DNA from 4 places in the Alkalihalobacterium sp. APHAB7 genome. Region 2 is predicted to be linked to each of the others. Evidence: riboswitches for the same ligand, from Rfam matches in the RefSeq annotation. Region 2 holds a riboswitch; each other region holds the start of a gene.

Evidence for each region. A riboswitch is a leader RNA that binds a small molecule or an ion and turns the genes downstream of it on or off. The one in region 2 is predicted to bind cyclic di-GMP.
Region 1: it holds a riboswitch for cyclic di-GMP, as region 2 does, so the genes downstream of both, ACNSTQ_RS13230 (type II secretion system protein) here and motA (flagellar motor stator protein MotA) in region 2, are expected to answer to the same signal.
Region 3: it holds a riboswitch for cyclic di-GMP, as region 2 does, so the genes downstream of both, ACNSTQ_RS07885 (EAL domain-containing protein) here and motA (flagellar motor stator protein MotA) in region 2, are expected to answer to the same signal.
Region 4: it holds a riboswitch for cyclic di-GMP, as region 2 does, so the genes downstream of both, ACNSTQ_RS03165 (anti-repressor SinI family protein) here and motA (flagellar motor stator protein MotA) in region 2, are expected to answer to the same signal.

What each region holds. Positions count from the first base shown of each region.
Region 1 covers NZ_JBLWFS010000012.1:56,169-58,359, reverse strand. The annotation lists gene ACNSTQ_RS13240 (type IV pilus modification PilV family protein) at 1-28, opposite strand, end outside; gene ACNSTQ_RS13235 (prepilin peptidase) at 35-793, opposite strand; gene ACNSTQ_RS13230 (type II secretion system protein) at 921-1,304, opposite strand; cyclic di-GMP riboswitch class II at 1,514-1,594, opposite strand; gene ACNSTQ_RS13225 (sensor domain-containing diguanylate cyclase) at 1,858-2,191, opposite strand, start outside.
Region 2 covers NZ_JBLWFS010000013.1:65,238-67,428, reverse strand. The annotation lists gene ACNSTQ_RS13870 (HD-GYP domain-containing protein) at 5-898, shown strand; cyclic di-GMP riboswitch class I at 1,054-1,138, shown strand; gene motA (flagellar motor stator protein MotA) at 1,319-2,119, shown strand; gene motB (flagellar motor protein MotB) at 2,112-2,191, shown strand, end outside.
Region 3 covers NZ_JBLWFS010000005.1:199,277-201,467, forward strand. The annotation lists gene ACNSTQ_RS07880 (hypothetical protein) at 1-470, opposite strand, end outside; gene ACNSTQ_RS07885 (EAL domain-containing protein) at 519-1,232, opposite strand; cyclic di-GMP riboswitch class I at 1,343-1,426, opposite strand; gene ACNSTQ_RS07890 (methyl-accepting chemotaxis protein) at 1,451-2,191, opposite strand, start outside.
Region 4 covers NZ_JBLWFS010000002.1:161,359-163,549, forward strand. The annotation lists gene sigK (RNA polymerase sporulation sigma factor SigK) at 1-229, opposite strand, end outside; cyclic di-GMP riboswitch class I at 780-868, shown strand; gene ACNSTQ_RS03165 (anti-repressor SinI family protein) at 901-1,092, shown strand; gene ACNSTQ_RS03170 (anti-repressor SinI family protein) at 1,346-1,492, shown strand; gene ACNSTQ_RS03175 (anti-repressor SinI family protein) at 1,984-2,106, shown strand; gene ACNSTQ_RS03180 (helix-turn-helix domain-containing protein) at 2,188-2,191, shown strand, end outside.

The DNA.
Region 1 (2,191 bases), on a different contig from region 2:
CTAATGTCATTCCCTCTTGATTGTTCATTGATTGTCACCCCTGCAACATGCTAATATACCAATTCCATATATCATAACCAAATAAATATGCAACGATGGTCCCCACAAAAATAAAAGGCCCAAACGCTATAGGTTGTTTTCGTTTAATAACACCAGTGACCATTAATAAAACACCGATAAAGGTACCAACAAATGATGCTAACACGAGACTCATAACCGTCATCCACGGCCCTAATGCAACACCGATCGCCGCATAAAGCTTTACATCACCACCACCCATACCACCTCGACTGACGATAGCAATCAGTAGTAACAATGCAAAACCAACAACCCCACCAAGTAAATAGTACCAAAACGGTTCCGTCCCAATAAAAAGCCGACTTATAATCAATAATCCAAGCATTGGTAACGTAACCACATCTAAAATAAGTTGTTTGCGAATATCGGTTATGACGGATATAACAAGCAAAACAGTTAAAAGAAGTGCTGGAATAAGTTCTAGTTGTAGACCGACAAATTTATAAACAATAAAAATTGATGTTGCTGTTAATAACTCTCCAAAAGGGTATAATGGAGAAATTTTAGTTTTACAGTAACGGCATTTTCCTTTTAAAAATACGTAGCTGAATACAGGGACCAGATCTAATACTGAAAGTTTGTGCTTGCAATATGGACAATTAGAAGGAGGGAAGACGATTGATTCTTTTTTTAATAGACGAATGGCTACGACGTTGAAGAAACTACCTAGTATTAAACTAATTAAAATTACATAAAGTTCAACCAACAACATCATTTTCCTTCCTTCCATTTAGTAAAATTTTTTTTAAAACAGCTGCCGCCTCATGTATTAGCGACAGCTGTTTGATGTTAAAAAATCCTAACTCATTACACTCTTAAAGTTTATATAATTCACTATTGTACTAATCATTTTTGATACATTTAGAAGTTTCAATATCAACTTCTTTTATCTTTGCATTTGCACCTTCACCTTCTAATGTGTATTTGAAATCACTATCATCACATCCAGCAAATTTTACTGGAGTTGGAAGTGGATCAAGACCTAATTTTTCTTTTAAATTTGCTGATGTTGGATAATCTCCAACCTCTACATAATATCTTTGAACTCCATCTTGCAATAATTTAAGATTTTGCGTATTTGTAGCTTGAGCTGCAGCATCCCTATTGCCTGTTAACTGTGGAATCGCTATCGCCGCAATAATCCCCAAAATAACAATTACAACTAGTAACTCGATTAGTGTTAAACCTTTTTGGTTTTTAAGACGTTTTTGAATTAGTGCCTTCATTTAATAAATCTCTCCCTTTTTTCTCATAATTAATTTATTTTTTGAGCTTGTCTGCTCTCAAAACCGTGACTACGTTCTTGTTGCTAGAGTTGACCTAATAATGATGTTTTTGACGCTGTTTGCTAACTTTTTTACCTTAATTTGTCATAAAGTGACAGTTTAAGAGTAAAAAAATAACCTTTACTAGACCACCTCCGAAGATTGTCATATGTAAAAGCCGGTTGCACCACTAGCTCCGTACGACTTAGGTGCCCACATACAAGTCGTATTTCATCGCGCCTTTATTTTCAATATATTGAACAATTCTAGTAATAAATACCCTAATTCCTTCTGTTTCAAACCTATTATAACAAGTTCTACTCCTCTGGTCATTAGAGTTGTTAAATTCCCTTTAATTTACTAGTCTGTTTGCTTCACCCTTATAGCTCTGATTATAGCAAGATTCTCCTAAATTAAAATACTTTTTGATAAAATTTTATTTGGAATTTATATCGAACTCGTGACTTTAGTCACAAAAATGACAATAGTAATATTTATTAGAAAATAAATGTCGTTATCTCGTCAATGTATCTTCCAACGTTGCTGCTGCTTCTTGTACTCCATGTCCATCCCCATACACCGCTACACGGTTCCTGCCTTTCTGCTTCGCTCCCGTATACATTGCCCGGTCGGCTTGGCGGACCAGTGAAACGGGATTGGACTCTTCATCATCGCTCGTTGCCACACCGATACTTGCCGTGACCTGGATCGGTGTCACTTCTCCTTCATTGAGATCGTTATGAATGAGGAACTGGTGTTGTGCAATTCGCGTACGTAAATCCTCCGCTTTCATGTATGCGACAGTTGAATTTGTGTTTGTTAAAAGAATGACAAACTCTTCTCCGCCA
Region 2 (2,191 bases):
TTGGGTGGACGAAAAGCTCGTCGAACTTGTAAAAACTAAACGATATATCGGTCCGGATAAGCTAGTGGGCAGAAGGTGCTATGAAGGAATTCATGGAAGAGTCATTCCCTGTCCACAATGCCCCGTCTTAAAAAACACAACCGAACCGATCTTAGTATCCATAGAAGACAAGGAAGAAGCTAATTATTTTAAAATAAGGCAATTACCTGTAACGGAAGTTTTTCATTTATCTCGATCGATCTTATTAATGCAAGATACAACAAAAGAAGCGAAAATGATGTTCGATACACTGGATAAATTATTGCAATTAGCTGAATTTCGAGATGATGATACAGGAAATCATATTAATCGAATTGGAATCTTGTCCGGCATGTTAGCACGGTTAGCCGGAAAGGATGAAGCATTCGTCGAGCAAATTGCGATTGCTGCAAAGTTTCACGATATTGGTAAAGTAGGTATTCCTGATTCTATCTTAAATAAAGAAGGAAAGCTGGACTCTAAAGAGTGGGAATTTATGAAAACTCACGCTGACATCGGTCATCAAATCTTATCTAATCTCGATATTCCTATTATCAAACTAGCGGCATCGATCGCTCATACCCACCATGAGTGGTGGAATGGACACGGTTATCCTAATGGAATGAAAGAAATGGAGATCCCGTTTGAAGGTCGAGTTGTAGCAATTGTTGATGTATTTGATGCGCTCCTATCAAAACGTGTGTACAAAGACGCTTTTCCACCTGAAAAGGTGAAGAGCATCATAGAAGAGGGACGCGGTAAGCAATTTGATCCGAAGCTCGTTGATTTATTCCTTCGCCTTTGGGATGAGTTTCTGACGTACCACCTTAAAATGGTGAATGACAGCGGGCAAGAAGTTCCTGTGAAGCATCATTTATAGTTTAATGGTTTGAAAGTTAAACGAATAGTGAAGGACAAGGAAGTGAGGAGCCTTGTCCTTTTATACTTTAATTTTTCAGTCGCTTGAATTAGTTTCATTTTACTACTTAAGATTTCCTATTTATTAACCGATATTATCTAAAACAACAGAATAACCTTCGAAAATGGCAAACTTGTTGAAAAATAAGGACGCAAAGTCACGGGCCTAAAGCACTTATGTCATGGTCGCCGGACTACCGATAGGGTTGGGATAAAAGTTTTAAACCAAGTTTAAATGGTTTTGTACTTTTTATAAGAGCCTATCAATCTAATTGGTAGGCTTTTATTATTCGACCTTTAGCCCATGTAAGACAGAAGGGGATAAAAGGAGGTTTATCGTTATTTTTCTTTTTGAAAACTATAATTTAGAATGGGTGAGATCATGGACAAGACATCAATTATAGGAATTATTTTAGGCGTTGCCGCTATTCTATTAGGTTTAATTTTTAAAGGAACGAGTTTACTTGTTTTACTTAACCCTGCAGCATTATTTATTATCTTTTTCGGCACAGCTGCTACGATTTTAATTGGGTTTCCTGGGAACGAAGTGAAACGGATCCCTAAATTATTTAAAGTATTATTTCAAGATCAAAAAAATCCAAACGTGAATGATCTTATTAAAACGTTTGTAGACCTCAGTTCATTAGCTAGAAAAGAAGGCCTATTAGCCCTAGAGAGCCAAGTGGAAACGATTGAAGATCCTTTTTTAAAGCAAGGAATGAAAATGGCTGTCGACGGAATGGAAGCTGATTATATTCGGGATACGATGGAAGAAGAACTAACAGCGATGGAAGAGAGACATTTAGCTGGTGCAGCTATTTTCACACAAGCAGGTACATACGCTCCGACGTTAGGAGTTTTAGGGGCGGTTCTCGGGCTTATTGCCGCACTAGGTAATTTAAATGATATGGACGCCTTAGGTTATGCGATTGCTGCAGCATTCGTTGCAACTTTGTTTGGTATTTTCACAGGATATGTACTGTGGCATCCATTTGCCAATAAGTTAAAAAGAAAATCAAAACAAGAAATAATGATTAAAAGCATGATGATCGAAGGGGTGTTGTCCATCCAGTCAGGAGTTGCACCGAGAGCGATTGAAGAAAAGCTAAGAGTCTATGTTCCATATTCCGACCGCGCTAAACTTGGAGAGGCTGTAAACCGAGGAGAAAGTGTCAATGGGTAGACGACGAAAAAAGAAACATCACGAGGAACATATCGATGAATCGTGGCTAATTCCTTACGCTGACATGTTAAC
Region 3 (2,191 bases), on a different contig from region 2:
CAATTTTCAATTAAATGGTCATAGGTTTTTCTTTGATTAATACAAGGAATGGCAACCTCACTTTCGATTGTATTTCGAACAATTTTAGGATGTATATTATATATTTGGCCAATTCCCCGTAATGAATGACCTTTTTTATACAATGAAACCCAATTCCATTTGAGGTCATTAATAACAGGGATTATGCCATTGTAAATATACCTCCTCACAACTGTTTTGCTTACTTTATACGACTTAGCAATATCACATATCCTCTTTCCAGATTGATAATTTTTAATCCAATCATTCAGATATTCATTATAAGCAAAGTTGTTAGTTACAGTGATTTTATCTTTTATATATTTAGAAACAGTCTCAACTTGCACACCATGTTTTTGGGCTATTTGTGAAAAATTCATTCCCTCTTCATTATAAAGTCGAAGCCACTCATTCTCTAAGTGTTCAAATTGTCTCTTTCTCCCTCTTGGCATTACAATTTACCTTCCTTATCTTAATCATTAATCGTTTACAAATATTAATTAAGCACTTTCAGGTCTTCCTAATAAATAACCTTGACCCATTGGTACTCCTAATACTTTTGCCGATGCTAAGTCAATTTCGTATTCCAGGCCTTCTAAAATCAACTGAATGTTATTTAACTGACAATATGTGACTAAAGCTTGTATCATCGCTTGTTTATCAAGAGAACTAGATAATTTTAATGAAAAATATCTATCTAGCTTTGCAAAATGGGGCCTTAATTCAATAATTTGACTTAGTGATGACCATCCATTTCCTAAATCATCTATCGCGATTAAAAAGCCATATTCTTTCAACATTTCAATTCGTTCTTTTAAAGTAATGATATTCGATACAACCTCAGACTCATTAATTTCAAATACCACTTGTTTGCAAGATAACTTTGTTTGATTTTTTAAATCAAGAATAAACATTGGAAACATCGGATTAAGCAATGTTGACGGAAAAATATTTATAAACAACAGTTCAGATTTTACAGAATTTACAATGTCATCAGACGTAAAGACTTTTTCAATCGACCCGGTATCTAATTCATACAGTCGGTTATTTTGTTTGGCGTAATCAAACAAAAGATTCGGCGCTCCTAAATTAGAACGTAGTAAAACTTCATAACCATACTTTTTCCAAGATTGGATATTGTAAATCGGCTGAATAAAGTGGTAAAAATCGTTTTCCTTCATTAGTTCGTCAAATTGAGATACAGTAACTTCCATGATAACCCCCACGATTGTATATTATTTTATTCACCAATTCCCAATAAAAAAGACTATTCAAATAAAATGAATAGCCAAAATCACAGTTCTATTAATGGAATGCATTTCCTTTTGGCAGCCTGGCGATCATAGTAAAAACCTTAGACCCATAGCTTTGCGTCCTACTCTTTCGGTGTAGTTTGCCTATATCAATATTTTAATTTTTTTCTTTTTTGAAGTTAGCTTTTAGCAACGTTAAAATTATCTACTACTTGATTTAAACCGCTAGACAACTGTTGTAACTTTGTACTCATATTAGTTAATTGCTTCATCGTGGAAGTGAGTTGTTCAGCTGATGCGGCCACCTCTTCGGTACTAGCCCTAGATTCCTCGATAAATGCTCCTGTATTTGTAACCGATTGTTGCACTAAGTTGCTGCTTGTAGTTAAATCTTTAATAAATTTATTAATTTCTTCTGTTTGTCCATTTATATCTAATGTGGATGCATTAATATCATTAATCGTTCCCTCTGTACTCTTAACCTGCTCAACCATCATCTCCACTTCATTTCCACTCTGGTTTGTTGCTTCGACGATTACTTTAATACCACTTTGAATTTCATTTATTAAATCCTGTATTTTTACGGTTGATTCTTTCGACTGATTGGCAAGCTTTCTAACTTCCTCAGCAACCACAACAAATCCTTTACCCGCTTCACCGGCCCTTGCAGCTTCAATGGCAGCATTTAACGCCAATAAATTAGTTTGTTCAGAAATACTATTAATGATCTCAATGATATTGGTAATTAACTCGGATTTTTCTTGTAGAGTAGTAACACTTTTTATAGTTTCATTCACTTTAACTTTAGTTACTTCAGCTTTTTCAATCGATGAGTGGATAGATTCATATCCTAACGCAACTAAATTAGTCACCTGTGAAGTCCTTTTATCTACAGCTTCCATACTTGATGCAACCTGTTG
Region 4 (2,191 bases), on a different contig from region 2:
CTTCGGTATCTTCGCGTGTATTTTCAAACTTCTTAACGATGTGGGCAACCAATCGTAAATTATGTTCAATGAGGCGATTACGAGCTTCTTCGTCTCCTTGCTCCATGAGCTGTAAGTACTTTTGCTCCTCTGCTTTCGAAAGCGGTTGCGGGAAGGCATTGTTTTTTACATACGATACAAAAACAATGACTTCTTTAAAGAAATAGGTGATGGCTGCAAATAATGACACTTCCTCACCCCCAAAGGTTTGATATCTTATATCTATGTACGTTTGGGCTTGCTTGTGTCTGTACACCAGAAATATGTAAATTTTTTTAAATGTTACCCACCATAATAACCGGATTTTCGCTCAATTTAATCTGGATATCCATTCCTTCAGAATAATATTAAATAGTCCACAATTTTCTTCTATAAGATTAAAACTAGGAAACTTTTATTAAAAAACCAAAACTTTCGTTAGTAAAATCTCGACACTTTCTTTGAATTTCTATGCTCATTTTACAATTTATTCCTACTCCATTTTAGCTAATTCTAAAGATTTATAGACTCTCAACCACAAAACAAGGACCAAATAACTACAAATATAACATTTACACTATAATTATGTTATTTACGAGGTTAATTTTACCTATTTAATGTTTCTATATTGTAAAATTAGAATTTTCTGTCATCGACACTCTTCAACACCACAAAATTTTTTCATCCTATATACTACTAATAACAAGCCATAAGTCATATAAATTGTAAAAAAGTATGTTAATGAATAAAAAATAAAGTAATCAGTCAAAGGGCAAACCTATTGAAAAGTAGGGACGCAAAGTCACAGATCTAAGGTTGATTTATCAATGATGATGGCTGGACTACCTGAAATGCTTAATGTATTTTAGGAGGTAACAATTAATGAAGAGTAGCGGCATGGTAAACCTTGATCACGAATGGATTGAATTAATGAAGGAAGCGAAAAATTTAGGTATAAGTACAGATGAAGTAAAAACTTTTTTCTTAAAAACTGAAAAAGTTGCACCTACCATTCACACATCAAGGACGTTCAAAATCAACAAAAAGACCTCCTCTTTTTACGCTACGTTATAATATGAGAAAAGTGATATGTGATGAAACTTGTTCATCTCGTATCACTTTTTTTAAGAAACTAAACCTATCTTTTAAAATTTAATCAAAAAAAGTGAAAATCCCCAAATATACGATATAACGAACAATAAACACCTAATTCCATCTATTTTCCCTTGTTTTTCTTTAAAATCCTTTTTTGATTATCTACGTACGTTCTATATAATGAACATTATAACCAATAAAACGGCAATATTAGGAAAAGGGAGAGATCGTATTGAAACCTACTGAACTATCCTACGAGGAAAGACTACTGGATGTAGAGTGGATTTTACTTATGAAAAATGCCAAAGAGATCGGACTTAAACCAGAAGATGTTAAAGCCTTTTTAAAGCAATGGAATGGGAATCAAGAAGAAAGGTAGATCTGTCATAACTTATATCAATATAGATTCCTGTGAATATAGTCTTAATTTAAATGACTTTAGCTATCTAAACAATTGGTCATTTAGAGGTTATTACTATAACTACCATTAAAACAGTCTAGGACTATTAAACTAAAAACACCTTCTTTTTACCTATTAATAACATGTAGAAATTCGGAAATTTTTGTCGCAAAGCAAAGATTAAAAAGTATTTTTTTCTAAGAGTATTTAGTACAAACACCTTTACACTAGGTGTTACGCTCGCTAAATAAAATGTCGATTGGAAATTTATTGGAACTGTTACTATAAATATGACTTCAGTAACTAAAAGTTTTTCCCATTTTTATATATGATGGTAATGGGTTAACTAATTATAGTCGCAAAATCACAACTATTTTATTAACTATTGATCGTCGCGTTTATATATAGACCTATTGCTATACTGACAGTAGACCGATATTACTGTGTACAGGAACTAGGAGGTAAAAGGAATGAATACAAAGACCTGTGAGGTTTTGGACCAAGAATGGACAGCTCTAATAGTTGAAGCTAAAAAATTAGGGTTTACGATTGAAGAAATAAAAGAATACCTTAACCAAACCGTTAAAACATGATCTCGTAGTTCTATTTACAGAACAAGCCTTAAACTGTTATAATTCCTATAAGTATACAGGTTGAGAGAGGAAACGATACAGATGA